Regions from separate parts of the Dorea formicigenerans genome, predicted to be linked through region 1. Evidence: predicted binding sites of a transcription regulator. Region 1 holds the regulator's gene; the other holds the start of a gene.
What was found. The regulator NrdR, encoded in region 1, represses ribonucleotide reductase genes. The targets are predictions, from matches to a motif close to CACAANATNTTGTG.
Positions count from the first base shown of each region.

Region 2: nrdD (anaerobic ribonucleoside-triphosphate reductase) is a predicted target of NrdR. The motif match lies at 2,174-2,187, and genes of this name have one in related genera.

Region 1 is NZ_CP102279.1:785,439-800,836, forward strand. It holds gene NQ560_RS03970 (NAD(P)/FAD-dependent oxidoreductase) at 1-12, shown strand, start outside; gene NQ560_RS03975 (NAD(P)/FAD-dependent oxidoreductase) at 25-1,476, shown strand; gene NQ560_RS03980 (DUF1667 domain-containing protein) at 1,480-1,842, shown strand; gene glpK (glycerol kinase GlpK) at 1,839-3,332, shown strand; gene NQ560_RS03990 (alpha/beta fold hydrolase) at 3,336-4,262, shown strand; gene yqeC (selenium cofactor biosynthesis protein YqeC) at 4,330-5,091, shown strand; gene NQ560_RS04000 (RluA family pseudouridine synthase) at 5,105-5,995, opposite strand; gene NQ560_RS04005 (NUDIX domain-containing protein) at 6,135-7,166, shown strand; gene trxA (thioredoxin) at 7,271-7,582, shown strand; gene NQ560_RS04015 (nucleotidyl transferase family protein) at 7,602-8,246, shown strand; gene arcC (carbamate kinase) at 8,345-9,274, opposite strand; gene NQ560_RS04025 (YlmC/YmxH family sporulation protein) at 9,470-9,709, shown strand; gene nrdR (transcriptional regulator NrdR) at 9,818-10,279, shown strand; gene truA (tRNA pseudouridine(38-40) synthase TruA) at 10,276-11,010, shown strand; gene NQ560_RS04040 (exodeoxyribonuclease III) at 11,075-11,827, shown strand; gene NQ560_RS04045 (pyridoxal-phosphate-dependent aminotransferase family protein) at 12,113-13,342, shown strand; gene NQ560_RS04050 (polysaccharide deacetylase family protein) at 13,381-14,259, shown strand; T-box leader at 14,445-14,688, shown strand; gene NQ560_RS04055 (2-oxoacid:acceptor oxidoreductase family protein) at 14,826-15,398, shown strand; gene NQ560_RS04060 (4Fe-4S binding protein) at 15,398-15,398, shown strand, end outside.
Region 2 is NZ_CP102279.1:2,296,046-2,311,443, forward strand. It holds gene nrdD (anaerobic ribonucleoside-triphosphate reductase) at 1-2,059, opposite strand, end outside; gene NQ560_RS11155 (PolC-type DNA polymerase III) at 2,299-6,864, opposite strand; gene ispG (flavodoxin-dependent (E)-4-hydroxy-3-methylbut-2-enyl-diphosphate synthase) at 6,857-7,912, opposite strand; gene NQ560_RS11165 (hypothetical protein) at 7,996-8,457, opposite strand; gene NQ560_RS11170 (helix-turn-helix domain-containing protein) at 8,658-9,011, shown strand; gene NQ560_RS11175 (3-deoxy-7-phosphoheptulonate synthase) at 9,043-10,107, opposite strand; gene NQ560_RS11180 (COG2426 family protein) at 10,123-10,635, opposite strand; gene hisC (histidinol-phosphate transaminase) at 10,658-11,734, opposite strand; gene NQ560_RS11190 (pyridoxal phosphate-dependent aminotransferase) at 11,787-12,974, opposite strand; gene NQ560_RS11195 (DUF2156 domain-containing protein) at 12,971-13,885, opposite strand; gene NQ560_RS11200 (M20 metallopeptidase family protein) at 14,097-15,236, opposite strand; gene NQ560_RS11205 (MalY/PatB family protein) at 15,279-15,398, opposite strand, start outside.

The DNA of each region.
Region 1 (15,398 bases):
GACAGGCTGTAGGGAGGGGCAGGAATGAAAACTTGTGATTTAGTCATTATCGGAGGCGGTCCTGCAGGACTTGCAGCAGCGCTTGGAGCAAGAAAACAGGGAATAAAGGACATTTTAATCGTAGAAAGAGACAAAGAACTTGGCGGAATTTTAAACCAGTGTATTCACAATGGTTTCGGACTTCACACATTTAAAGAAGAGCTGACTGGACCGGAATATGCAGGACGTTATATTGAGCAGGTAAAAGACGCCGGGATTCCATATGTGACCGATAGCATGGTGCTGAGTATTCAAAGCATGAGCCAGTATAAGAGTAGTCTTCAAGCAGATCAGTGTGAATATAACAAAGAAAAATATTCAGAAGCAGATCAAGATAAATATAGCAAGAAGAAATATACAGATAAAATTATCACTATGGTTAGTCGTACGGAAGGTATCGTTCAGATTCAGGCAAAGGCAGTAATACTTGCCATGGGTTGCCGGGAGCGTCCAAGAGGAGCGCTTAATATTCCGGGATATCGCCCGGCTGGAATCTACAGTGCCGGAACGGCACAAAGACTTGTAAATATGGAAGGTTATCTGCCAGGACGTGAAGTCGTGATTTTAGGTTCTGGTGATATCGGACTGATCATGGCAAGACGTATGACACTGGAAGGGGCACATGTAAAAGTAGTTGCGGAACTGATGCCTTATTCCGGTGGACTAAAGAGAAATATTGTGCAGTGTCTGAATGACTATGATATTCCACTGAAGTTAAGCCATACAGTCGTTGATATTCATGGAAAAGAACGGGTGACAGGAATTACACTTGCCAAGGTCGATGAGAAAGGAAAGCCAATTCCGGGAACGGAAGAAGAATATGCATGTGATACTCTGTTGTTATCCTGTGGATTGATTCCGGAAAATGAATTGTCACGGGAACTGGGCGTGAAATTAAATCCAGTGACCAGCGGACCGGTTGTAGACGAGAGTCTGGAGACAAATGTGCCGGGAGTATTTGCCTGTGGAAATGTGCTTCATGTTCATGATCTTGTGGATTTTGTATCAGAGGAAGCGGACAGAGCAGGAACATGTGCGGCGAGATACATTTTACAAGAGAATCAAAGCAGTAATCCTGGCATAGACCAAGAGAGTCAGTATAGTGATTCAGATATAGGTAAGGCTTCCAAGATGAATGATAATAATGATCCAGTGATTCCACTCATTTCTCTTGGCTGTGTCCGCTATACCGTTCCATCTGCCATTCATTTGTCCAAGATGCCGGATAAATTGAAAGTGCGGTTTCGTGTCGGAAAAGTTGTAAAAAACTGTGCAGTCGATGTATACTGTAAGGAAGAGAATAGCGAGAAACGGATTAAGACAAAGAAACGTCCAGTCGTAGCACCTGGGGAGATGGAAGAGATTCTGCTTGGCAGGGAAGAACTTTTAAAATATCCGGATTTACAACAGCTTATCATCACGGTGAAGGAGGGATAGACTATGGAGGAGAAGAAACTAATCTGTATCGGCTGCCCTCTTGGATGTGAATTATGTGCAGTATTGGAACGTGGAGAGGTTATAAGTGTTACAGGAAATACTTGCAAGCGCGGAGATGCTTATGCCAGAAAGGAACTGGTAAGTCCGGAGCGTACCGTGACAAGTACGGTGAAAATGAGTGACGGGCGCATGCTTCCGGTGCGCACGAAGACGGATATTCCTAAGGCGAAAGTATTAGAATGCGTGCGAGAATTAAAACATGTTGTCGTAGAAGCGCCAGTGGAAACAGGGCAGATAATTGTGCAGGATATTGCGGGGACAAATGTACCGGTGATCGCTACAAAGAAGATGGGAGAACGTGTATGAAAAAATATGTAATGGCTCTGGATCAGGGGACAACCAGTTCCAGATGTATTTTATTTGACAAAAAAGGAAATATTTGCAGTGTAGCGCAAAAAGAGTTTGAGCAGATTTATCCAAAACCAGGCTGGGTTGAGCATGATCCGATGGAGATTTGGGCATCTCAGTTATCTGTTGCGACCGAAGCAATCAGTAAAATCGGTGCAAGTGCTGATGAGATTGCGTCCATTGGAATTACGAATCAGAGAGAGACGACGGTTGTGTGGAACCGTGAGACGGGTATGCCGATTTACAATGCAATCGTGTGGCAGTGCCGCAGAACTGCAGAACGGATCGATCAATTAAAAGAAGATGGTCTGACGGACTATGTGAAAGAGACGACAGGACTGATACCTGATGCATATTTTTCAGCGTCAAAGGTGGCATGGATCTTGGATCATGTAGAGGGAGCCCGGGAGCAGGCAGAAAATGGAGACCTTGCTTTTGGAACAATTGATACATGGTTGATCTGGAATCTGACCCGTGGGGAAGTACATGCGACAGACTACACCAATGCCTCCAGAACGATGATGTTCGATATTCATAAATTAGACTGGGATCAGAAGATTCTGGATTATTTCAAGATTCCAAAGAACATGCTGCCAAAAGTAAAACCGCCCAGTGGAATTTTCGGATATACAGAAGTCGGTATGTTTGGCGAGAGTATTCCAATCGCCGGGGCAGCAGGTGACCAGCAGTCAGCATTGTTCGGCCAGTGCTGTTTTGATGCCGGAGAAGTGAAGAATACATATGGAACCGGCTGTTTCCTGCTTATGAATACAGGAGAAAAGGCTGTGACTTCAGAAAATGGACTGCTTACGACTATTGCAGCCAGCGCAGACGGAACCGTCCAGTATGCATTAGAAGGAAGTATTTTTGTGGCAGGAGCGGCAATCCAGTGGCTGCGTGATGAGATGCGTATGATCCGCAAAGCAGCAGATACGGAGCGTTATGCAACTGCGGTCGAAGATACTGCAGGCGTTTACCTTGTTCCGGCATTTACCGGAATCGGAGCACCGTACTGGGATCCATATGCAAGAGGTACGGTCGTGGGCATCACAAGAGGCTGCAAAAAAGAACATTTTATCCGGGCGGCACTGGAATCTATGGCGTACCAGACCAATGACATTTTGAAAGTGATGGAAGAAGAATCTGGTGTACAGATCCGGACGCTCAAAGTAGATGGTGGTGCATCAAATAATAATTTTCTGATGCAGTTCCAGTCCGACATTCTTGGTGTTGATGTGCTCAGACCACAGTGTGTGGAGACAACAGCTCTCGGAGCGGCATATCTTGCAGGAATTGTAGTGGGTTACTGGGAAGATGTAGAGGACGTGCGCGCAAACTGGGCACTGTCCCGAACATTCCATGCAGACATGACAGACGAAAAGAGACAACATTTGTTAAAAGGCTGGAAGAAAGCAGTCGGTCGTGCATTCGAGTGGGTGGAGGACTAGATTATGAAGCGGGAATTTCAATATCCGTCGCGGGACGGAGTGACACAGATTCATGCAATCGAATGGGAGCCGGAGGGGGAGATCCATGCGGTTATGCAGTTATGTCATGGTATGGTCGAATTTATCGACCGATATGATGCATTTGCAAAATATCTGAACGAACATGGAATTTACGTGGTCGGACATGACCATCTGGGACATGGAAAATCTGTGCAAAATGAAGAATATCATGGATATTTTCATAAAACGAATGGAAATGAATATGTAATCGGTGACATTCACAAACTTCGGGAAATGACGCAGAAAAAATATCCGGATAAGCCGTATTTTATGCTTGGGCATAGTATGGGGTCTTTCCTGATCCGTCAGTATATGGAAATGTACGGACCTGGCCTTTCCGGAGTCATAGTCATGGGAACCGGAGCGCAGCCGGGAGTCGCGTTATTTTTTGGAAAATTACTGTGCAAAGTCATCGCTGCATTTAAAGGTGATGATTACCGGAGTGCATTTGTGGATAACATGGCATTTGGTGGATATAATAAACGGTTTGAGCCTGCCAGAACAGATAAGGACTGGCTGACGCGTGATGAAAAAGAGGTGGACGCCTATCTGGCGAATCCATGGTGTACGTTCCGCTTTACAGTCAATGCATATTATCATATGTTCTGTGGCATTGAGTATGCACAGAAAAAAGAGAATATTGAAAAGATCCCAAAAGATTTGCCGTTGTATCTGGTGGCAGGATCAGACGATCCTGTTGGAAACTTCGGAAAAAGTGTGGAAAATGTTGCAAAAACGTATCGGGAATGTGGAATTAAAGATGTGTCCCTTAAGCTTTATGAGAAAGACCGCCATGAGATATTAAACGAGCTGGACCGACAGGTGGTTTACGAGGATATACTGGCGTGGGTGGAAGCGCATCTGATATAGCCAGCATCGACTGAAACGGGAGAAGACTTGTAAAAGGTGAACTAGAAAAACGCGAGGAGATGAAAAATTGGCTGAGAGAGAAAGAAGAGTCATTTCGCTGGTCGGCGGTGGTGGCAAGACAACGACCATGTATGCGCTGGCTGAAATTTTCAGAGAAGAAGGGAAAAAAGTAATTGTGACGACAAGTACACATTTGCAGACCCCGCCAGAAGAAATCCGTGCGTGGAATATTGAAGAAGTGAGAAGTCTCTGGAAATCTGACCAGATTGCGGTCATCGGTACAGATTGTGAAAGTAATAAGAATCTTGCAGCAGGAGATCAGGCAGCAGTAAATCAGATGGAAAATAAGAAATCTGTGAAAAAGATGCGTATGCCAGATGGTTCATTTTTACAGGAAGTTCTGCAGGAAGCGGAGGTTGTACTAATTGAAGCGGATGGAGCAAAGCATCTTCCTTGTAAGGTGCCAATTGAAAAAGAACCGGTCATTATTCCGGAGTGTACAGATGTCATTGCGGTTGTGGGAATGGACGCATTAGGAAAGCCATTAGAAGAAGTCTGCTTTCGAAAAGACCTTGCAGTTCAGTTTTTAAATACGAGTTATAAACATCTGATAGCAGAAGAGGATATTGCAAAAATCCTTTCATCAGTGAAAGGTGCACGAAAAGGCGTGGAAGACCGGAAATATTGTGTCGTTCTGAATAAATGTGACGATGAAATCCGCAAGGAGCGGGCCGAGAAGATCCGCTCCTTGTTAAAAGAAAAGAGCATTGAAAATGTAATGATCACAAATTGTGAAAATCGTCAAAATGAGTTGAAGAAATATTTCTGATAAAATTCTTGAATTATTCCTGCATAACCCGAGCCATATCTTCTGGCAGCGGTGCAGTGAAACTCATATGTTCCCCGGTAATCGGGTGGGTGAATTCCATGTGGTGGGAGTGCAGAGCTTGACGTGTCATGTACTCCATGTCTGGGTTGTACAGGTAGTCACCAATCAGTGGATAACCGAGATATTTCATATGAATACGGATCTGGTGGGTGCGGCCGGTCTCAAGACGAAGAGAGACAAGGCTGTGCCCATTTGCTTCTTTTACCACTTTATAATGGGTGACTGCATCTTCTCCATGTTCCCAGTCTACGGTCCGTTCGATGATGGTTCCGCCCTTGCGCCCGAGCGGAGCTTGGATGGTTCCTTCGGAAGGTGTGACAGAACCTCGTGCAATTGCGAGATATTCCCGGTGAACTTCACGGTATTTTGTCATGTCCGAGAGAATACTGCCACTGACCAGATGCTTGGACACAATGGTAAGTCCCGAAGTATCCCGGTCCAGACGGTTACAACACCGGAAAATGAAAGGTTTCCCCTGAGACTGAAAGTAGTAAGCCAGAGCATTTGCTATAGAGTTTGTGTAATTATTTAAAGACGGGTGAATCGGCATGCCGGCAGGCTTGTTCAGCACAAGAAGATCCTCATCTTCATAAATAATATCCAGCGGCAGGTTTGTCGGTGGAATCTTCTCAGAATTCTTTGTTTCACAGATACGCACCTGCAGGTGGTCTCCTGTAGAAAGTTCCTGACGCATATAATAATGTACCCCATTTACAAGGATACTTTTCGGCATTCTTTTAATCTCCGACAGATTCTGCCCGGAGTAGCGCTTTCGGCGTAAGAATTGCTCAACTCTAAGGCCGGCACTGTCTTCATCTATGATATAATCGATATTTCGATTCATTGCATTTCTCCCATATAATGTCTATAATAAAAAGTAATCTGGCGATTAGTGCTAGTATAGCACATTTTTCAGTGTAATGGAAATCCAGTGAATTACGTTATTTATCAGCCATTATTTATAAGAAAAGAGGAAACCAATAATGACATCACTTAGTACTTTATGTTATATAGAAAAAGATGGGCAATATCTAATGCTTCACCGTACAGTGAAGAAAAATGATGTGAATAAGGATAAATGGATCGGTGTGGGCGGACATTTTGAAGCAGATGAAAGTCCGGAGGAGTGTGTGCTTCGTGAAGTGAAAGAGGAGACAGGATATACATTGACTTCTTATCGGTTCCGTGGGATTGTGACATTTGTATCTGGAAATGGTGTGACAGAGTATATGCATCTGTTTACTGCTGATGAATTCGAAGGAAAACCCATAGCATGCGATGAAGGTGAACTGGAATGGGTGAAAAAAGAGGACGTGTTGAAACTAAATATCTGGGAAGGCGACCGGATATTTTTACGGCTTCTTGCAGATGAAGAGCCATTCTTCTCACTGAAGCTTGTCTATGATGGTCATGATACACTGGTGTCAGCAGTGTTGAATGGAGAACCAATGGAGCTTTTCGATATTTTAAATCCAGACGGCAGTAAAACCGGAATTGTGAGAGAGCGAGTGGTTGCGCACCGTGAAGGAAGTCTGCATGCGACAGTGCATATGTGGATTGTGCGTCCGAATGAGAAGAGTGGTTATGACGTTCTTTTACAGAAGCGCAGCCAGACAAAAGATTCCAATCCAGGCAGCTATGATATATCCTCCGCAGGACATGTGGACGCCGGAGATGAGATTCTTGAATCAGCCATTCGCGAGCTGAAAGAAGAACTTGGTATTGAGGCAAAACCGGAAGAACTTCATTATATAGGTGTACATTACGGAGCATTTGAGGCAGAATTTTATGGGAAAATGTTTCGGGACAGAGAACTTAGTTCAGTCTATGTATACACAGAACCGGTGGAGATTGAAAACCTCAAATTACAGAAAGAAGAAGTGGAAGCGGTTCGCTGGATGGATTACGAGGAGTGCAGGCAGAAAGTTCATGACGGCACGATGCCGAACTGTATTTACGAAGATGAATTTCGGATGGTCGGGGAATACCTTGACAGAGTAAGTGTCGGCCGTTAAGATGAAGTCAGAGAAAATATAGTACAGACAGGCTGTACAAAGATGCAGTTATAAAAAAATGAATCTGTGCAGATAATGAATAGATGAAAGGAAGGTAAGCATATATGGCAGTTGTACATGTAACAGGAGATACATTTGAGCAGGAAGTATTAAAAGCAGAAGGAAAGGTACTGGTTGATTTCTGGGCCGGCTGGTGCGGACCGTGTCAGATGCTTGGACCGGTTATTGAAGAAGTGGCAGCAGAAGTAGATGATGTAAAGATCTGCAAAGTGGACGTAGACCAGTGCATGGATCTTGCAAGACAGTATAAGGTTGTGTCCATTCCGATGCTTGTTGTATTTGAAAATGGAGAAGTGACAGGAAAGCAGCTTGGACTGATCAGTAAAGAAGAAGTATTACATTTAATTGGGAAATAAAAAGGAAACGGGTATACAAATGACAAGAACGGGAATTGTAAATGGAAGATTTCAGGTGCTTCACCTGAAACATATGGAGTATATTCTTGCAGCAAAGATGCGCTGCGACAAATTATATATCGGAATCACGAATCCGGATGGAGCTCACACGCGGGATACGGTGCATGATGAGAACAGAGGAACGAAAGCAGGGAATCCATTGACCTATTTTGAGCGGTGTGAAATGATCCGCGGTGCAATGGAAGAATTTAATGTGCCTGCGAAAGAGTATGATTTTATTCCATTCCCGATCAGCATGCCGGAGTATATCGCACAGTATACACCCAAAGAAGCAGTATACTATGTAGGAATGTTTGATGCCTGGGATGAGGAAAAGTACAAGATTTTACGAAGCCTTGACCTGGATGTGAATATTCTTTGGAGAAAAACGGAAGAAGAGAAAGGAATTACTGGATCAAAAGTACGGGAGCTTATCGCTACAGATCAGGAGTGGAAACAGTTTGTTCCCAAAAGTGTGTATCATTATCTGACAGAAAATGAACTGGACAAGCGTGTAAAGCGTCTGGAACTTATGAGGATTGAAGAAAAAAAGGCCATTGAACAGATGAACATTGCAGAGGCAGTGGAACGTCTCGAAATGATGGAATCCCAGGATATGGATTAAAGGAATAGACAAAAAAGTATGGTTGATAACAATTGAGAGAGATTTTTGTTATCAACCATACTTTTCTTTTAAAAACATTTTTAAATTCAAGATGGAATCTAACGAATCACTGTTCCGGTCTTTCCTTCCAGCGCCTCGTTTAATTTATCGTAAGAAGTGATGAGTGCACTTCTGCCTTCTCTGCCTTCTACAAAGTTTACGGAAGCATTGAATTTCGGGAGCATGTTGTAAACTCCAAAATGTCCTTCTTCCATATATTTTTTAGCCTGATCGACTGTAATTTCGCCAAGGTCTTTTTCATCGGCACGTCCCATATGGATCTTAACTTTCTCAACACTTGTCAGAATGATCAACATATCAGCATCTGTCTCTTCTGCCATCTTACCGGCAGTCAGATCTTTTTCAATAACAGCGCTGGCTCCTTTGAGATGATTGTCCTGCTCAAGTACCGGAATTCCCCCACCGCCACATGCGATAACAACCTGATCTGCATCTAACAGGGCTTTGATTGCATCAATCTCGACAATGCTGACTGGATTCGGTGCAGATACGATTCGACGGAATCCCTTTCCCGGCTCTTCCACGATATAATTTCCCTTTTTCCGCTCCAGATTAGCTTCTTCTGCATTCAGATAACGACCGAGAACTTTGGTTGGTGTATAGAATGCCTCATCATAAGGATCCACAACAACACTGGTAAGAACGGTACTGACTGTGCGGAAAATCCCGCGGTCTAAAAGCTCTTCGCGAATGTTGTTCTGGAGATCATAACCGATATATCCCTGACTCATGGCTGAACAGATACACATAGGTGCTGCTGTATAATCTTCATGCTGCTTTGCAAACTCATTCAATGCGGTATGTATCATTCCGACCTGAGGTGCATTACTGTGTGTAATAGCTACCTGATATCCGTTCTGGATAAGATCGGCAATTACTTTCGCTGATTTTTTCACTGCCTCTAACTGTTCCGGCAATGTTGTTCCAAGTGCCCGGTGTCCCAGAGCGACAACAACTCGTTTCTTCATAGTATAGCCTCCTGCTAAAAGTATTCTACCTTTAATCATACATGAGCGGGTTAAAATTGGCAAGATTTTAAGTGATTCTTGAAGAAAAAATCTGACAAAATATATCCGCAGAAGAAAAAACAATGCATAAATCCATGAAGGACCTCGACATTCTTACTGCATATACTATATTAAAAATATATGTGGATGATGAATATGCGCCTGAACGATTTTCAAGGAAAAGAAGTCATCAACGCCTGTGACGGTAAAAAATTAGGCTACATTGTAGATTTTGTCTTTGACGAAAAATGTGGACAGATCGAAGCAATCATTATTCCAAAGACATCAAAGTTCTGTAACTTCTTCTGTGACGGCTCCGAATATATCATTCCTTACAAATGCATTTGCAAAATCGGACCAGATGTCATACTGGTAGAAATGCATGAGAAAAAATAAGAAAAAATTAAGAAAAAGTCCGGGAAATGGGAGTAATAGTGGTTTGACTTCTCGTACGCCACAAGATATACTAATAAGGAAAGATTAGGAAAAGGAGCGCGAAAGAATATGAAATGTCCATATTGTGGAAATCCTGACACAAAAGTAATTGATTCCAGACCTGCAGAGGACGGAAGCTCCATTCGAAGAAGACGTGCCTGCGATATATGTGGGAAGCGTTTTACAACTTATGAAAAGATAGAGACAATCCCTCTTATAATTATAAAAAAAGATAACAACAGAGAACAGTACAGCCGTCAGAAGATTGAAAACGGAATTATCCGGGCATGCTATAAGCGTCCGGTGCCGACAGAGAAGATCCAGCAGGCGGTGAACAATATAGAGACAAAGGTATTCAGTCTGGAAGAAAAGGAAATTCCGAGCAGTGTGGTCGGCGAACTTGTCATGGACGAACTGAAAGATCTGGATGAAGTAGCATATGTAAGATTTGCATCTGTATACCGTGAATTTAAAGATGTGAATACTTTTATGGACGAGCTAAAGAAGATATTAGATAAGGAAGAAAAATGAGAACATACAAATTAACAATTTCTTATGATGGCACCCGCTATCAGGGGTGGCAGAGACAGGCGACGACAGATAATACAATTCAGCATATATTAGAGTGGAGCATTGGAAAACTGGTCGGATACAGAGTCCGTGTAGATGGCTCCGGGAGAACTGACGCAGGGGTTCACGCACGTGGACAGGTTGCAAGCGTACAGCTCTCCAAGCTTTACGATGTAAAGGAATTGAAGGATTCCATTAACAGATATTTACCGGAAGATATCCGGATCATGAAAGTGGAACTGATGAAAAATGGGTTCCATGCGAGAAAAAGTGCAAAAGGCAAGAAGTACGAATATTATATTGACTGCAGAGAAAAACCAGATGTATTTTCCAGAAGATATTGCTATCATTATCCACATAAGCTGGATATCGAAGCAATGCGCGAGGCAGCAGATTATATGATCGGACCGAAGAATTTTACAAGCTTTACGGATGACAGTGAGAATAAGGATCCAGTCCGCAGGGTTACCAACATTAAAATTGTAAGTAATGGAGAAAAGCTCCGTATTACTTATTATGGAACCGGGTTTATGTATCATATGGTCCGGATTATGACAGGCACACTTCTGGAGGTCGGAACAGGAGAGCGTGAAGCCTCTATGATTCCGGTCGTCATTGCAGCAGAAGACAGAAGCCTGGCAGGATTTCTGGCACCGGCAAGGGGTCTGTTTTTAAGAAAAGTGTATTACTAATGCCGTTACTGTCAATTTTGAAAATGGAAGAAAAAAATAGAAGACAAGAACACAGGAGACTAAAATGAAATTCATATCATGGAATGTAAATGGTATCCGTGCATGTGCCGGAAAAGGATTTATGGATTTTTTTCAGGAGACGGACGCAGACATTTTCTGCATTCAGGAGACGAAGATGCAGGAAGGACAGCTTGAACTGGACACACCGGGATATCATCAGTACTGGAATTATGCGAAGAAAAAAGGTTATTCGGGGACAGCAATATTTACCAAGCAGGAACCAATCAGCGTAAGCTACGGACTTGGAATCGAGGAGCACGACCAGGAAGGGCGTGTGATCACATTGGAGTTTGAAGATTTTTACTTTATTACCGTGTATACACCAAACTCCCAGAGCGAGCTTGCAAGACTGGATTATCGTATGAAATGGGAGGAAGATTTTCTTACATACTTGAAAAAGCTGGAAGAGACAAAGCCGGTTATTTTCTGCGGTGATTTGAATGTAGCGCATACAGAGATTGATCTGAAGAATCCAAAGACGAATCGGAAAAATGCCGGATTTACCGATGAAGAGCGTCAGAAATTCACAGAGCTTCTGAATGCCGGATTTGTAGATACATTCCGGTATTTTTATCCGGAGCAGACAGGTATCTACTCCTGGTGGTCTTACAGATTTAGTGCAAGAGCCAAGAATGCAGGTTGGAGAATTGACTATTTCTGTGTATCCGAGAGTCTGAAAGACAGACTGGAAGACGCGAAGATATTGACAGATATTATGGGATCAGATCATTGCCCGGTGGAATTGGATATAAAGTAACTTTAAATTTTAAAATGCGGTTTTGGGTTTTAACTCTCAAAATCGCATTTTCTCTTGAAATATAGGGAATTTGTGGGTATAATAATGTCATTAAAAAGAGGTTGAAAAATCCAATGGGGGAACAAGCTTATTGGTTTTTTGCACCTCTTTTTTCGATATCAGGAATAAAATTTCCAATATCAGATGCTTTCAGAAGAATGTTTAAAAGCATCTTTCCAATGGATTTCTAAGAAAAAAACAGGAAAAAATAACAGAAACAACACATGAAAAGAGAGGATGACAGACATGAAATTTAAAGAGATTAATCCATCACCACGCACACTTATGACACCGGGACCAGTTGAAGCAGATCCTCGCGTACTTCGCGCAATGGGCGCACACATTCTCGGACAGTTCGATCCGGAATTTACAGCACTTATGAATGAGACAATGGAGATGGAGCGCTATGTGTTCCAGACACAAAATAAAATGACATATCTTGTAGATACCACATCAAGAGGAGGTCTTGAGACAGTTCTGACAGGAGCAATCTGTCCGGGAGATAAAGTCTTGATTCCTGCATTCGGACGTTTTGGATATCTGCTTGCAGAGATTCTGGAGAGATGTGGAGCAGATATCACACTTCTTGAGAGAGAATGGGGAACTGTATTTGAGCCGGAAGAGATTGAAGAGGCATTAAAGAAAGACAGCTACAAAGCCGTTGCATTTATCCACGGTGAGACTTCTACATCTATGATGCAGCCATTGAAAGAGATTGGTGAAATCTGTGAGAAATATGGTGCACTTCTGATTGTAGATGCAGTTGCAACACTTGGTGGAGCAGAAGTACACGTTGACGACTGGAAGTTATCCGCATGTATCTCCGGTACACAGAAATGTATTTCAGCACCTTCAGGTTCTGCACTGATTACATACAATGAGCAGATTGAAGAGATTGTTAAGAAGAGAAAGAAAGTAGAGAAAGGAATCCGTACAGCAGATGATGTAAACGGTTCACTTGCAGGAATCCCAAGTAACTATCTGGATCTTGCACAGCTTGAGGATTACTGGAGCCCAAGACGTCTGAACCATCATACAGAGGCTACAAGTATGCAGTATGCAGTACATGAAGCACTCCGCTGTATCGTGGACGAGACTCTGGAAGTAAGATGGGCAAGACACAGCCTCAATGACAAGGCTCTGTGTGCTGGTCTGAATGCAATGGGTCTTAGCATTTTCGGAGATATCGAGCACAAGATGCCGGTTGTAACAGCAATCAATATTCCGGAAGGAGTAGACGGAAAGGTAATCCGTGGAACACTTCTCAACGAGTTCGGAATCGAAATTGCAACATCATTCGGACCACTGGACGGCAAGATTTTAAGAATTGGTAACATGGGATATTCAAGCCAGAAGAGAAATATCCTGATCCTTCTTGGTGCTCTTGAAGCAGTTATGCTTCAGAATAATGTTAAGATTGCTACAGGCGAAGGTGTGGCAGCAGCTATGGAAGTATACAAAAATGCTGAGAAATAAATAAAATTATCGAACATTTAGAACTAAGTGTAGAATATATGATTTACTCCGGAACATATACTGCTATAAAGGCAGATGTTCCGGAGTTTTTTATGAGAAAGTTAATAAAACTTGAGAAAATAAGTACCAATTGCAAGCGTATCCAAAAGAAATGGAATAAGAAATGGTTGACTCGTGGGATTTTTACTTGTGTGGTTGCAATAGCATTGATAGGTTCATACAGGTACATATCAGGAATTGTCAAGGTTTCGAGCAATGTCAATGGAAAAGAACTTCCGATTTATTGTGTCCAGACTGATGAAAAGAAGGTTGCGCTCTCATTTGATGCGGCATGGGGGAATGATGATACCCAGAGAATCCTGGACATTTTAAAGGAACATGATGTACATGTCACATTTTTCATGACTGGCGGGTGGGTCGAAAGTTATCCTGACGATGTGAAAGCAATCTATGAGGCAGGCCATGACCTTGGAAATCACAGTCAGAATCATAAGAATATGTCTCAGCTTTCCGATGAGGAGAAGACGCAAGAGTTAATGAGTGTTCATGAAAAAGTGAAGGAGTTGACAGGAGTCAAGATGCAGTTGTTTCGCCCACCATATGGAGATTATGATGACGCCGTAGTTTTAAATGCCAGGGAAAATGGATATTATCCGATTCAGTGGGACGTGGATAGTTTGGATTGGAAAGACTACGGGGTTGATAGTATTTTAAATACGGTGCTGAATCATAAGGCACTTGGAAATGGTTCGATTATTTTGTGCCACAATGGGGCGAAATATACGGCAGATGCTCTGGATGCATTGCTGGACGGATTGAAAGAAAAAGGTTATCAGGTAGTGCCGATATCGCAACTGATTTATAAAGAAAATTACCATATGGATGTGACCGGAAGACAAATTCCGGACGCGAAGTAGATACCCAGAAAAGCCCGTAAAATGGACGAAAAATCAGAACATACACATCAATTAAAGAACATATATAGAATAGTTTAATATTTGCTGTCTCTTTTAGTAGATTATAATTTTTCAAAAACCTATTGACCTTTCTTTGAATATAGAGTAATATTTATGTAGCGCAAAAACAGATTGCGCTCTATAATTTAAATTCTGTGAAGAGAAAGAGTAGAGATAAGAGATTTCCCTACAGAGAGCTGTCGGTGCTGAAAGACAGTGGGAGGCTTATTTTGAAAATCATCTCTGAGAAGGAAAGCTGAAAGAATCACATCAGGTAAGTTTTCACGGGGATTTCCCGTTATAGAAATCACGTATGATTGTACGTAGTGAATATCACTTGTTTTAGAAGAACAGGGTGGTTGCGGAACTGATAATATGTCCGTCCCTATTTCAGGGGCGGACTTTTTGTATATATGATGCCAGTGACACAAGCTTTGCACTAATAGAAGCATAGATGTAGAAGAGTTAAAGCGTGGAGTAATCTGTAGGCATCATACTTATACACAACAAGAGAAAGGAGAAGATGCATGAGTAATCACACAGAGATCAGATGGCATGGCCGTGGCGGTCAGGGTGCCAAGACAGCAGCATTACTGTTAGCTGATGTTGCATTTAAGACAGGAAAATACGTACAGGGATTTCCGGAGTATGGTCCGGAGCGTATGGGTGCGCCGATCACAGCGTACAACAGAATCAGCGATGAGGTGATCCGTGTACATTCTAACATTTATGATCCAGAGTTCGTTGTTGTTGTAGACGAGTCACTTCTTGAGACTGTAGATGTAACAGCAGGACTGAAAAAAGAGGGGGCGATCCTTGTAAATACAGCCCGCCCGAAAGAAGAGATTATTCCACATCTGAAAGGATACGAAGGAAAACTTTATACAATTGATGCACATAAAGTATCTATGGAAGCTATGGGAAGATATTTCCCGAATACACCGCTTCTTGCAGCAATCGTAAAAGTTGCAAATATCATGGACGAAGAGACATTTTTAAGAGAGATGCAGGCTTCTTTCAAACATAAATTCGCCAGCAAGCCAGAGGTTATTGATGGTAACATGAAGGCTCTTGAGATGGCACTGAAGGAGGTAAAATAA
Region 2 (15,398 bases), 1.5 Mb from region 1:
CCCAGATAAGCTTTCCACTTTCGTCTTCTTTAATCTGAATCTCTCCATCATAACCACAGATTTCACAGTAGTCACTCTTTGTATTCAATTCTGCGTACATAATATGCTCGTAGATGAACTGCATCACAGAAAGGACTGCCGGAATGTTCTGCTGCATATCCGGGACTTCAATATAGCTGATTGCTCCTCCTGGTGACAGTTTCTGGAACTCTGCCTCGAACTCCAGCTTGTCAAATGCATTGATTGGCTCAGATACATGTACATGATAACTGTTCGTAATATAATTCTTATCTGTAACTCCTTTGATGATTCCGAATCTCTTCTGAAGACATTTTGCAAACTTGTATGTGGTAGACTCCATCGGTGTACCATATACAGAATAGCTGATATTCTCAGCAGCTTTCCACTGGGCACATTTGTCATTCAACCTCTGCATAACTGCCATTGCAAATGGTCTGGCTTCCGGATCTGTATGCGTCTTTCCAAGCATGCGCATGCACATCTCATAAAGGCCTGCATATCCAAGAGAAATGGTTGAATATCCGCCATATAGAAGCTTATCAATGGTCTCACCTTTTTTCAGTCTTGCCAATGCACCGTACTGCCAGAGAATCGGTGCCACATCTGAAATAGTTCCAAGAAGTCTCTCATGACGGCAACGGAGTGCTCTGTGGCATAACTCCAGTCTCTCATCAAGAATCTGCCAGAATCTGTCCATGTCTCCTTCTGCGGAACATGCTACATCTACCAGGTTAATTGTAACAACACCCTGATTGAAACGCCCGTAGAATTTATGCTTTCCGTTTGGAAGCATCTGAGAATCCTCTACTGTCAGGAAAGATCTGCATCCCATACATGGATAAACTTCACCCTTTTTCAGTTCCTTCATGATCTTTGCAGAAATGTAATCCGGAACCATACGCTTTGCAGTACATTTTGCTGCAAGCTCTGTCAGATACCAGTACTTAGAATCTTCTGTAATATTATCTTCATCCAGGACATAAATCAGTTTCGGGAATGCCGGTGTGATCCAAACACCCTTCTCATTCTTAACGCCTTGCATTCTCTGTTTTAATACTTCTTCAATGATGAGTGCCAGATCCTGTCTTGTCTGACCGTCTTCCACCTCATCCAGATACATGAATACGGTAACAAACGGTGCCTGTCCGTTACATGTCATGAGTGTGATAAGCTGGTACTGGATTGTCTGAATTCCGCTTTTTACCTCTTCTCTCAGACGGCAGTCTGTCAGTTTGTCAATGATTGCCTCATCCAGACTCTCCCCACATGCTTTACGTTCAGAGATAACAATATTACGGATTTTCTTACGACTGATATCCACAAATGGTGCAAGATGTGCCAGTGTAAAAGACTGTCCTCCATATTGATTACTTGCGACCTGTGCTACAATCTGAGTCGTCACATTACACGCTGTAAAGAAGCTGTGTGGTTTTTCGATCATTGTCTCACTGATGACGGTTCCGTTCTGAAGCATATCTTCCAGATTGATCAGATCACAGTTGTGCTCTTTCTGTGCAAAATAATCTGAATCATGGAAATGAATGATTCCCTGTTCATGTGCTTCTACAACCTCTTCCGGAAGAAGTACACGCTTGGAAAGGTCTTTACTTACTTCTCCTGCCATATAATCTCTCTGCGTGGAGTTGATCACCGGGTTCTTATTGGAATTTTCCTGATTGACTTCTTCATTAATGTTATCAATCAGTGCAAGGATCCCGTTATCTGTTGTATTGGACTTTCTTGCCAATTCACGTTTATAACGGTAGCGCACATACTTCTGTGCCACTTCATAGCCACGCATTCCCATAATTCCAGTCTCTACCATATCCTGAATATCTTCTACATGTATAGCGTGAGTTGATTTTTTTACCTGTCCTGCAATATCATCTGCAATTGCCCGGACCTGGAATTCATTCAGTTTGTAAATATTATCAACTTCTTCATTAGCTGCGCGGATTGCATTCTCGATCTTTTCCAGATCAAAGCCGACTTCCTCTCCATTTCTTTTGATTACTTTCGTCTTCACTAACATCTTCATGTCTCACGCCTTTCTTATATATCTTTGTTCTTCTGCTTTTCGGATCCACCACAACATCTTGTGTTCCACAATTCACACTCACTCCGGTAAGAAACTATTTAGTTTCTTCAAAATCACAAGATATTGTGTTCCGCCCCATTATATTACTACAAAATATGGCGTTTGAAAAGCATTATTTTAATTTTAACATACTTTTATAAGTATACCTTTTTCTGTCCATTTTTTGCCCATTTTGTCTGTTAAAGATCAAATAATGACAACTGATTGGACTCCGGAAGGTCTCCTAAAAGTCCTAAATCTGCCATGTAATCTACAACCGTCTTACTTGCTTTCGTACGGTTTCTAAAATCATCTTTGGACAGATATGGACCATCTTTTGCCGCTTCCTCCACCGCTTCTGCAGCCTTCTCTCCCATTCCGTCAATGCTGGAAAACGGTGGCATCAGCTTTCCGTCTACGATACTGAATTTTGTTGCTTTTGCGCGATAAATGTCGATTGGCAGAAACTCATATCCCCTCGCATACATTTCCTGAACAATATGCATGTCCTTCATTGTATCCTGTTCTTTTTTACTGAGAGAATCAGACCGTCTTGTATAATCATCAATATAGTATTGCAGTTTTTCCTTGCCCTGACACATAATTTCATAAGAAAATGCATCTGCACGGATTCCAAAATATGCTCCATAGTATGCCAGCGGATAATTTACCTTACAATAGGCGATACGATATGCCATCATGACATAGGCTGCCGCATGGGCTTTCGGAAACATATATTTAATTTTCTCACAGGAACCAATGTACCACTCTGGCACATCATGTTCCAACATATCTTTTTTATACTCCGGCCAATCTTTACATTTTCCTTTTGCAACGGTACCTTTACGCACTCGCTCCATGATCGTGAAGGATTCCTCACTATCCAGTCCTTTGTTGATCAGATATGTCATAATATCATCTCGGGTACAGATTGCTGTAGAAATGGTTGCCTTACCGCTCTTAATCAGCTCCTGCGCATTGTTCAGCCATACGTCCGTTCCATGGGACAATCCGGAAATACGGATCAGATCTGAAAGTGTCTGTGGTTTTGTATCTACTACCATCTGGATTACGAAATCCGTTCCGAACTCCGGAATTCCAAGACATCCTACCGGACATCCCCCGATATCATCTGGTGTGATTCCAAGTGCCGATGTATCATGGAATAAAGACATTACCCCCTGATCATCCAGAGGGATATCTGTTGCTACAAATGGATGATCCGTCTCATTGTACTCATTTTCCATAGCAGGCGAACTGATATATGCCTCAAGTGCCTTGATCATGGTTGGATCATCATGACCCAGAATATCCAATTTTAACAAGTTGTGGTCGATGGAATGATAGTCAAAATGTGTCGTAATAATATCAGTCGTCATATCATTTGCCGGATGCTGCACCGGAGTGAATGAGTTGATATCTTCCCCGTGAGGAAGTACAATGATTCCTCCCGGATGCTGTCCGGTACTTCTGCGGATACCGGTACATCCCTGAACAATCCTGTCAATTTCGCAAGTTCTCTTTCTTGTTCCCCGCTCTTCAAAATAGTTCTTTACATACCCAAATGCTGTCTTATCCGCCAACGTACCAATCGTTCCGGCACGGAACGTCTGTCCGGCTCCGAAAATAATTTCCGTATATTTATGGGCATTACTCTGATAATCTCCTGAGAAGTTCAGATCGATATCTGGCTCTTTATTTCCTTTAAATCCAAGGAATGTTTCGAACGGAATATCAAATCCATCTTTTACAAGCCTGGTTTTGCACACCGGGCACTCCTTATCCGGCATATCCCATCCACAGCCCCCTGCGTAAGCCCGTACTTCTTCGGATTCAAAATCACTGTAGTGGCACTTCGGGCAATAGTAATGTGGGCTTAATGGATTTACCTCTGTAATTCCAGCCATGGTCGCAACAAAAGAAGATCCTACCGACCCACGGGATCCTACAAGATATCCGTCCTCATTGGATTTCCACACCAATTTCTGTGCGATAATATACATAACGGCGAATCCGTTGGAAATAATGGAATTAAGCTCACGTTCCAGACGCTCTGTAACAATCTCCGGGAGCGGATCTCCATACATAGAATGTGCCTTGTTATAACAGATTTCACGAAGCGTTTTATCTGAATCTGGAATGACCGGTGGACACTTATCCGGGCGGACTGGTGATATTTTTTCCACCATATCCGCAATCATATTGGGATTGTCAATGACAATTTCTTTTGCTTTTGCTGAACCAAGGTATTCAAACTCCTCCAGCATTTCATCTGTCGTATGCAAATACAACGGTGCCTGCTGATCTGCATCTTTGAATCCTTTTCCTGCCATAATGATACGGCGGTACACTTCATCTTCCGGATCCATAAAGTGCACATCACAGGTCGCCACGACCGGCTTATCAAACCGTTCTCCAAGACGGATGATCTCACGGTTGATCTCACGTAAATCTTCCTCACTTTGAACCTTCTCCACACGATCACTATCAATCATGAACCGGTTATTTCCAAGTGGCTGTATTTCCAGATAATCATAAAAATTAACAATTCTGGCAATCCGCTCTGCAGATTTTTCTCCCAGTATTGCCTGATACAATTCTCCTGCTTCACAAGCACTTCCAATAATCAGACCCTCTCTGTATTTTAACACTTCGCTCTTTGGCATTCTCGGCTGACGTCCAAAATACTCCAGATGTGACTTGGAAATCAATGTATAAAGGTTCACGCGTCCAATATCATTCTTTGCCAGAACAATGACATGGTAAGACGGCATCTTACGGATTGCTTCCGCGTTGTGCGCGCCAAAATGATTCATCTGATCCAGTGTCTCGATTCCACGTTCTTCCAGCATCTGAATAAATTTCACATAAATCTCTGCGGTAACTCTGGCATCATCCACTGCTCTATGGTGATGTTCCTGAGAAATATTCAGTGCTTTTGCCACAACGTTTAGCTTGAATTTTGAAAGTGTCGGTAATAATACACGAGCAAGTCCCACCGTATCTACAGAAGTAAAATCCGGTTCTATGCCCTGCTGCCTGCAATTTTCTTCGATAAAGCTCACATCAAAACTGGCATTGTGCGCTACCAGCACTGCATCTCCTACGAACTTTAGAAACTGTGGGAGAATTGTCTCAATCTCCGGTGATTCCATAACCATCTCATCAGTAATGCTTGTAAGCTGTGTGATTCGAAATGGAATCGGAATCTTCGGATTCACAAATGTACTATACTTATCCGTAATTTCTCCGTTCTCAACTTTAACTGCACCAATTTCGATAATCTTATCTTTTGCCGAACTAAATCCCGTCGTCTCCAGATCGAATACAACATAGGTTCCTTTTAAAGACTGACCTTTCTCATTGACTGCCACATCCTGCAAATCATCGACCAGATATCCTTCCACACCATAAATAACTTTAAATGGATCGTCTTTATCCAGTGTCTCAATATAATGATTCGCGTCCGGGAACGCCTGTACCACACCATGATCTGTAATCGCAATTGCCTTATGCCCCCAGTCATGTGCTCTCTTTACAAGATCTTTGACCTCGGAAACTCCGTCCATGTCACTCATTTTCGTATGACAGTGGAGCTCCACTCTCTTTTCTACCGCATTGTCTTTTCTGGATTCTGTAAAATCAGAAATTTTCTTAATTCCAAACACAGAAGAAATGACAAGTTCGCCGTCAAATTTGTCAATATTGGTCACGCCTTTAATTTTCAGGAATGCACCCATTTTAATTTCAGCCAGTACATCTGCAAGTTGATCATTACGCACGAACATCTTGACCATGATCGTATCAGTAAAGTCTGTCACTGCATACATGACAATGGTCTTTTCATTGCGGATTTCTCTTGTATCAAAGCTAATGACTTTTCCTCGAAATGTAATTTCTCCCATCTCACCAATCACGGTTGACAGTTCAATCGGCTCATCGTCAAATGGGCGTCCGTAAATCAAACCTGACTCATCAAGATCCATCTTCGCAGATTTCACAAACACCTTCTTATCACGAAAGCCACCCTTCTGGAATCCACTGCCTTTTGAAAATCCACCTTTTGCAGGACTGCCAGAATTTTTTCCGTCTCCGGAATTTTTTCCACCTTGTCCGCTTCCAGATGTTTCTTTTTCCCCAGACTTTGCTTCTTTTTCCTGCTTTTTTTCCTCTTTTTGCTTCTGTACAGCCTCAACCTGATCCAGTATACTGTCTACTTCCTGCTGCAGACGCATATCATTGTATTTCAAAGTACTTTCTTTTGGTTCTTTATACATGACACGAATCTCAATGGGCAATCCGAAACGTTCTGCATACACACCTTTTAAATAATCTGTCAGAGAATCTTTTTTTCCTTGCGCAATAACAGTGTCGATTAACTGCATGCAAAGAATATTTCCTTCTTCAAAGGTACATTTCGCATTCTGCAGCATATTGCGTTCTACAACACTTCTTGTATCCAGCTCCGCAAGAAAGCTGTCCAGATACTCCGCCATCACATTCTCTGGCGTGTACTGTCCGGACAGCTCATACTTTTCTCGAATCTCTACCTGCACGGCACTTCTTCCGAAAAGCTGGTTCTTGATCAGGTGCTCCATCTCGTATACCAATGTTTTCTGAATCAGATGACGGCTTACTATATGCACTCTTAAAAATGTCCGGTCAGAGTTGGTCGTCACTTTTAATACCTGCGCTCCTTCGAACATATTACGTATATCTTCCCCTGCCTTTAACGTAGGGAATACTTCAAAGAACGGTTTACTCATTCCAATGCAACAGCTCCTGTCTCAATGTCTCTAATAGTTCCTCTTCTTTTACTTTCTTTACAATCTCGCCTTTTTTGATCAGGAGTCCTTCTCCCTTTCCTCCGGCAATTCCAATATCTGCTTCTTTTGCTTCTCCCGGTCCATTGACCACACAGCCCATAACTGCGACCTTAATGTCCAGTGGGATATCTGCAACCATCTCTTCGACCTGATTTGCAAGTCCGATCAGATCAATCTGGGTTCTTCCGCATGTCGGACAGGATACAACCTCAATTCCACCTGTGCGAAGTCCCAGTGTCTTTAAAATAATCTTCGCTGTCTTGATCTCTTCTAATGGTGATCCAGTCAGTGACACACGGATTGTATCTCCGATTCCCTGTCCCAGAATCAGTCCAAGACCTACTGAGGATTTTATATTACCTGCCAATAATGTTCCTGCCTCTGTAATTCCTACGTGTAATGGGTATGGGCATTTCTTGGCGATCAGTTCATGTGCCTTTACACACATCATAACATCAGAAGATTTGATACTGACTACAAGATTATTATATCCCATCTCCTCGATAAGCTGTATTTTGTCCAGGGCACTCTCTACAAGTCCCTCTGCAGTCACCCCATGATACTTCTCTACCAGATGCTTTTCCAGTGATCCACTATTCACACCAACACGAATTGGAACACCGTACTCTTTTGCTTTTTCAACAACAGCACGGACTCTCTGCTCATCTCCAATATTACCCGGATTAATACGAATCTTATCTGCCCCGTTCTCAATCGCTGCAATCGCCAGCTTATAATCAAAATGAATATCTGCCACAAGTGGAATATGGATCTGCTTCTTGATCTCACCAATTGCTTTCGCTGCATCCATATTCGGCACAGCGCAGCGGATGATCTCACAGCCGGCTTTCTCGAGAGCAAGAATCTGGGCAACAGTCGCCTCCACATCTTCCGTCTTCGTATTTGTCATTGACTGTATTCTGATCGGATTACCTCCTCCGATCGTAACATTTCCAATCTGAACTTCTTTCGTGTGATCTCTGTACATGATTTTTGCTCCTTCACATGCAGAAAACCTGCCACACGGCAGATTTTCTGATATTTTCGTTTTAGATTTCTTTTGTCTGATACCTACTTTCTGATGAACGTGAACTGTTCCCCATATTCTCGTTCTGTAAGTGTCAGCTGATTGCCATCTACGCTGTATGAAAAAGATGAATCCAGATCATCCAGTACATTCTCCAGATCTTCTTTTGTATATGCACCGTCCGCTTTCTCAACTGCCTTGTCAATCTGCTCCTCATCTTTTGTGATGGTAATAATCTTTGACTTCATATCTACGCTGTAATTCATCTCTACGGCTGCATCTGTATTCTCTGCAATATCCGTGATATCTACCTGAATCGTATCGTTCTTCTCAATCTTTAGCGCAATCGTTGCATCCTCACTTTCCCAGTTTCCTACTACTGGATTAGTCGTGAACATTCTCGTCAGCAGATATACTGCGATTAAAATGATCAGCACTGAGGATACAAGGGTAACCACTCGCCATATCTTACTTCTTTTTGCCTCATCATTGCCTGCTATAATCATACTCTTATAATCCTCTCACTTTTCTTCTTTTCTATCATAACTAAATTATAGATTCTTTTCCAGACAGTGTCAACGGGTATTCTCATGTTCCAGAACGGAACTTTTTCGCTACTTTTTGTTTACATCCGCCACACTTATCTTTTTTTCACATAACACTTGGTAAAATATACCAAAAATACAAAAGAAAGGAGACCTGGCAAGTGTCATTCGGTCAGAAGCTACGCAAATTACGCAAAAAATTTAATATGACTCAGAAAAATGTTGCTGACTGTATCCATGTCTCCCGCTCTGCTATTGCAGGTTACGAAAAAAAGGGCCGCCAGCCTTCTCATGAAAAGCTGACGGCAATCGCAGATTTATTCGAGGTCCCTGTTGATTATCTTCTGAATGACGAAGAGGATACTATCACCCTCTCTCCTTCCCGGCTTACAACCAATTCTGATGATGAGCTGAATCTTTTGCTTGCATACCGAAGCCTCTCCCGAAGCAGCAAACGTGATCTCAAAAAGTATATGAAACTTTTGAAAGAAAAAGATGCTTCAGAAAGCTCTTAATCTGCACTTATTATTTTTCTTTTTTTATTTTCTAGCACTCTTCTGCAATTTTATAAATTAGATGCTCCGTATCTTCCCAGCCAATACAAGGATCCGTAATGGACTTTCCATATACCATATCAGGTCCGATATTCTGTCTTCCTTCTTCCAGATAACTTTCCACCATAACACCCTTGATCATATTTTTCAGATCCGGATTATATCTTCGTGTATGAAGCACTTCACTGACAATACGAAGCTGTTCTTTGTATTTTTTATTTGAATTAGAATGGTTCGCATCAACAATTGCTGCTGGATTTTTCAGATCTTTCTTCTGATAAAGTTCAAATAATCGCAGGCAATCTTCATAATGATAATTTGGCTGGCATGTTCCATATTTGTCTACGCCTCCACGCAAAATCACATGTGCCAGATCATTTCCTGACGTCTGTACATCCATACCTCTGTAAATGAAACGATGTCCCATCTGGGCTGCCACTACAGAATTCAGCATCACCGACAGATCTCCACTGGTCGGATTCTTCATTCCGACAGGAATATCCATTCCACTTGCTGTCAGACGATGCTGCTGATTTTCCACAGAACGTGCACCGATTGCCTCATAAGATAAAATATCATCCAGATAGCTTCTGTTCTCCGGATATAACATCTCATCTGCTCCGGTCAGTCCGCTTTCTTCCATAGCACGGATATGCATATGACGGATTGCAATAATTCCCGCATAAAGATCCGGTGCCTTATCCGGATCCGGCTGATGGAGCATTCCTTTATATCCCTCGCCGGTCGTTCTTGGTTTATTTGTATAAATTCTTGGAATAATCATCAGTTTATCTTTTACTTTTTCATTGACTTTTGCCAGACGATTCACATACTCACACACTGAATCTTCATTATCTGCAGAACACGGTCCGATAATGACTGCAAATTTGTCCGATTTTCCCGTAAAAATATCTCGAATCTCCTGATCTCTTTTTTTCTTTAACTCTGCAAGCTTTTCTGACAGAGGATATTCTTCCTTCAGTTCTGTCGGAGAAGGCAGTGTCGTATTGAATTTCATAGACATATTTTTTCTCCTTCTATGTTTCTTCTCTCTTATTCATTCAAGACTGCACTATCCTAAAATCTGTACTCCACCAAGAAGCACATAAGATATGAACCACATAATTACAGTTGCCATGCAGATTCCAATGATGACTGCCGGAAATGCTTTCTTAAATTTCACACCGAGAAGTGCGGCAATGAGTGAACCTGTCCATGCTCCGGTTCCCGGAAGCGGAATACCAACAAATAATACAAGTCCCCAGAATTCATATTTTTCAATCTGGTCTTTTTTCTTCATTGCTTTTGCTTCCAGCTTATCTACCAGCGGTTTTAAATGTTTTGTTCCTTTCATCCAGTTAAAAATCGGTGTGATCAGAAGCAGGATAAACGGAACCGGTATAATATTCCCAAGAATACATAATGGAATCGCTTTCGCGACCGGCACTCCAAGAAGCGGTCCTGCTACAAGAAGCGCTCCACGAAGTTCCAGAATCGGAATCATGGAAATAATAAATACAATTGCCTCTTTCCCAACACTTCCACTGAGTGCATCAATAATTCCTTGTACTAATGACTGTGTCATACATCTCTCCTTATTTTTTCATTTATTTTTGTAACTGTTCAGAACCCCGCCACATATATTTTTTCAAAAATGCAAATAATTGTTCCATCTCTTCTCTTGTTCCGATGGTAATACGCATATATTGCTCGATTCTCTCGCTGCCCCAAAATCGCACATAGATATCATGTGCCTTTAATGCCTCAAACAGCTCTTTCGCATCGTATTCCGGGTGCTTTGCAAATATAAAGTTGGACCCGGAATCCAGATATGTAAATCCAAGTTTTGTAAGTTCTTCTTTTGCCCACTCCCTTGTCTCAACAATTTTTCTGACGCCATTCTCGAAATATTCCCTGTCTTTCACAGCTTCCACACCACACACAATTGAAGTCTGGTTCATAGTATAAGAGTTAAATGAATATTTCGCATCATTTAAGTATTTGATCAATGTCGGATTGCTGATAGCATAGCCGATTCGCATACCCGCCATAGATCTTGCCTTGGAAAATGTCTGGACAACGATCAGGTTATCGTATTTGTCAATCAGTTCCAGTGCGGAACGTCCTGCAAAATCAATATACGCTTCATCCACGATCACAATGACATCCTGATTATGTGCAATGATATCTTCTACTACTGACAGATCCTCATAGATTCCTGTCGGTGCATTTGGGTTTGGGAAAATCACTCCCCCGTTCTCCTTATAGTAGTCTTCTTTTACAAGTTTGAAATCCTCATCCAGTTTCTGACATTCATATGGAATCCGATACAGATCCGCCCATACACTATAAAAAGAATAAGTAATATCCGGGAAAAATATCGGTTTTTCGGAATTAAAAAATGTCAGGAAACACATAGACAATACATCATCGGATCCTACACCTACAAATACCTGGTCCGGATTCACATGATAAAAGTCCGCAAGCGCATTTACAAGTGGTGCTGCAGTCGGATCCGGATAAAGGCGGAAACGGTCTGTATCCATCTCTTCTAACGCTTTTGTGACTCCCGGTGCCGGTGGATATGGATTCTCATTCGTATTTAATTTGATGACTTTGCGCTGTGGCTGTTCACCTGGTACATATGGCTCTACTTTTCTTATGTTCTTCTCAAATGCTTTCATACTATGCTCCTGTATCTTTGCTAAATTTGTTCATCGCCGCGACCTCTGAACATTACATGTATTCCTTTGCCAGTTCTTTGAATTTAGGAAGCGAATTCACGATTGTCTCATGAGATACACAATATGCCAGTCTTACATATCCCGGACACGCAAAGGAACTACCTGGTACCATCAGGATATTATATTTCTTTCCTGCATTACAGAATTCCTTTTCATCTGCAACTGGTGATTTTACAAAGAGATAGAATGCTCCCTGTGGTTTGATGCATTCAAATCCACATTCTTTCAATCCGTTATATAGATCTTCTCTGTTTCTGTTGTAGAAAGAAAGGTCTGTCTTTGCATCCAGGCATTTTTCTACTACTTTCTGCTGCAGAGTTGGTGCATTTACAAAACCTAAGATTCTTGTTGCCACATTGGCAGCGGAAAGAAGATCTTCACTGTCTGCAACCTCATCCGGAATAACAAGATATCCTATACGTTCTCCTGGAAGTGACAGGGATTTACTAAAAGAATATCCTACAATCGTATTATCATAATATTTCGTCAGGTATGGAACTTCCACTCCATCATAAGCAAGTTCACGATATGGTTCGTCAGAAATCAGGAAAATCTCTGTTCCATATTCTTTCTGTTTGGCCTCCATGATTGCCGCTAACTTCTTGATCGTCTCCTCTGAATATACAACACCTGTCGGGTTATTCGGCGTATTTACAATGACAGCTTTTGTCTTTGGTGTAATCTTCTGCTCAAATTCATCAAGCTTTGGCTGAAAATCAACTGTATTCGGGGAAATCTCGACCAGAACTCCATCATAGTTATTTGTATAAGAACGATATTCTCCAAAATATGGTGCAAATGCAATCACTTCATCTCCGGGATTGATCAGAGATTTTAAAATGACATTCAATCCACCTGCCGCTCCGACAGTCATGACAATGTTCTTGCCGGAAAATTTTGTATCAAATCTTTCATTCAGAGACTTTGCAATTGCCTCTCTTACTTCCGGATATCCACTGTTACTGTTCGTATAGCCATGAAGCACAACCGGATCTGTGTCATTGACCAGTTCGACAATTGCATCTTTTACAATCTGCGGTGCCGGAACATTCGGATTCCCAAGGCTGAAATCAAATACATTCTCACGTCCGTAAATTCCTGCCAGACGTGTTCCTTCCTCAAACATTGCACGAATAGCGGAACTGTTCGCTACCATATTTTTCATTTTATCTGCTATCATTTTTCTATCTCCTTTTCATGTACATGTCCTTTTTCTACCATAAATACTGGTTTATAGGAAAGCTTTGCTTTTCTGAGTCCCTCAGAACCGGCATCATCTTCCCGATTCACATATTTGTAATCCATACACTCATGTTCTACAAATTGCTGATTGATCATAGTATATGCTCCGGGCACATCTGCATAAGCTTTCTCTATGTGAACAACAAATGTATCCGGGCAGATTGGTTCTCCGATGGTAAATGCTACGATTTTACCATCAATTCGAAGGATACCGCCCTTCAGGTCAAGTTCTTCAAAAAGTCTGAGTGCATTCATTGTCACACACATCTCTGCATTCTTATCTGTATCATCATTACAGCCATTCTCTTTTCTCCACTTCAAAGCCATCTGGAAACATTCCTCCAGATTCTCTTTTTTCATGGATTCGTAGCTCCAGCGTCCTTCAAATTCTTTTCGGAATCGATTCACATGGTTCTTCTTTCCATGCATCTTCTTACCAGACAAAGTCGCTAACTTCTCGCTTTCATAGACATAATCCGCTTCGTCCCGGTCATACTCAATCTCGAATCTTCCCGGATACCAGCTTTCCAGTCGTGCAAAATCATCCGGTGTCACATTATACATACGGAACGGATAACCTCGCTCCTCACTATATGTTTTCATCTTATCCAATGCACGCTTCACATGTTCATCTGTCCCTGCCGGAAATGCATAGGCAACATGTCCCTCATCTTCACTTTTGAACACCATGGCTCCTTCAACAATCGCCCATTTTACCGGGTACTGCCTGGACCATAAAAACACATTGACAAATGTACGTTCACAACTTCTGCTCGGATGCTCATCGAAATACTTTGTCATGATTTCCTTGTCTTCCAGCTCTGTTCTCTTAAAAATAATATCTTTCATTCTATGCTCCAATTCAAAACTAGTAAAGAGCACATCCGACGAAGGAATTCCCCGCCATTGTACTCATCGCAGTTCTCGTCCATCTGATAACTGTAATTTTTACTCTTCCGAGTATAGCACATTTTCTATACTCATTACAAGGCATGCCCCTAATATCATCTATGTGCTTTTTACTGCTCTGCCAAAAAACAAAGCTTCATAGCTGCAATATCTATGAAGCTTTAAGCGCTTTCTTCACAATCTCACTCATCAGTTTGGAAGCTCCCAAAAGTGCTGCCGGATCTACTGTGAATTTAGAATTATGCGCCGGATATTTTCCCCCGGTCCCCACATGAAAAAATGCTCCCGGAACCAACTCCTGATAACAGGAAAAATCTTCTCCTCCCATCTCCGGATGCTGCAAGGTTACATGGAATCCTTCTTCCATTGCTTCTTTTCGCACAAGTTCTGCCAGATCTGCATCATTGTTCGTTGCCGGACAGCCCGGGATCCATGTAAATTCCACCTGATAACCTTCCCGCTCCAGACCTTCAGCCTGTGCCTGCATCAGTTTCACAATCTGCTCACGCACTTTGGGATTAAATGTGCGAACGGTTCCTTCTAGCCTGGCGGTCTCTGGGATAATGTTCCAGCTTGTGCCTGATGTAAAACGAGTCACACTGATAACTGCCGTCTCCGTCGGACTGATTCTTCGGCTTACAATTTCCTGAAGACTTCCTACCAGTCTTGCTGCTGCCGGGATCGGATCCAGACCCGTCTGCGGGGCGCTTCCGTGGCATCCCATTCCTTTTACCGTATATAAGAACCGGTCTACCGCCGCTGAAAATGGACCTGGTGCAATTGCAATCGTTCCGACTGGCATGTTTTGTTTTGTGTGAAGTCCAAAGATTTTTTCAATCTTATATTTTTCAAACATTCCGGTATTTACAACTTTTTCACCACCATGTTCTGCTTCTTCGGCAGGTTGAAACAATAAAATGACGGTACCTTTTATATGCTCTCTCTCTCCTCCAAGAAGTTTTGCCACTCCAAGAAGTGCTGTCGTGTGGAAATCATGTCCACAAGCATGCATACAGCCATCATTTTCTGAACTGTAAGAAAGTCCACTCTCTTCCAGGATCGGCAGCGCATCAATATCCGCTCTGATTGCAACAACACGCCCTGGCTCTTTTCCCTCGATCCTTGCAAGCGCTCCTGTATCAAGTCCCAGATTCAAAAGCTCCACACCTTCTGTCTGTTTTAATACATTTTTTACATAGTTGGTTGTCTCATACTCCTTTAATGCAAGTTCCGGATGTCTGTGCAGCCATTGAAAATGTTCCAATAAGTATGTCTGTAGTTCTTCTGCCATCACGATTTTCCTCCTGTCTTATCTACCATTCTTTACAAATCCCTAGTTCAAGAATGCCTCTGCATTCAAAGCATCTCTAAGCTGATCCATTGCCTGCCTTAACGTCTGACGCGGGCATGCGATATTGATTCGTTCAAATCCTTCTCCTACTGCCCCAAAAAT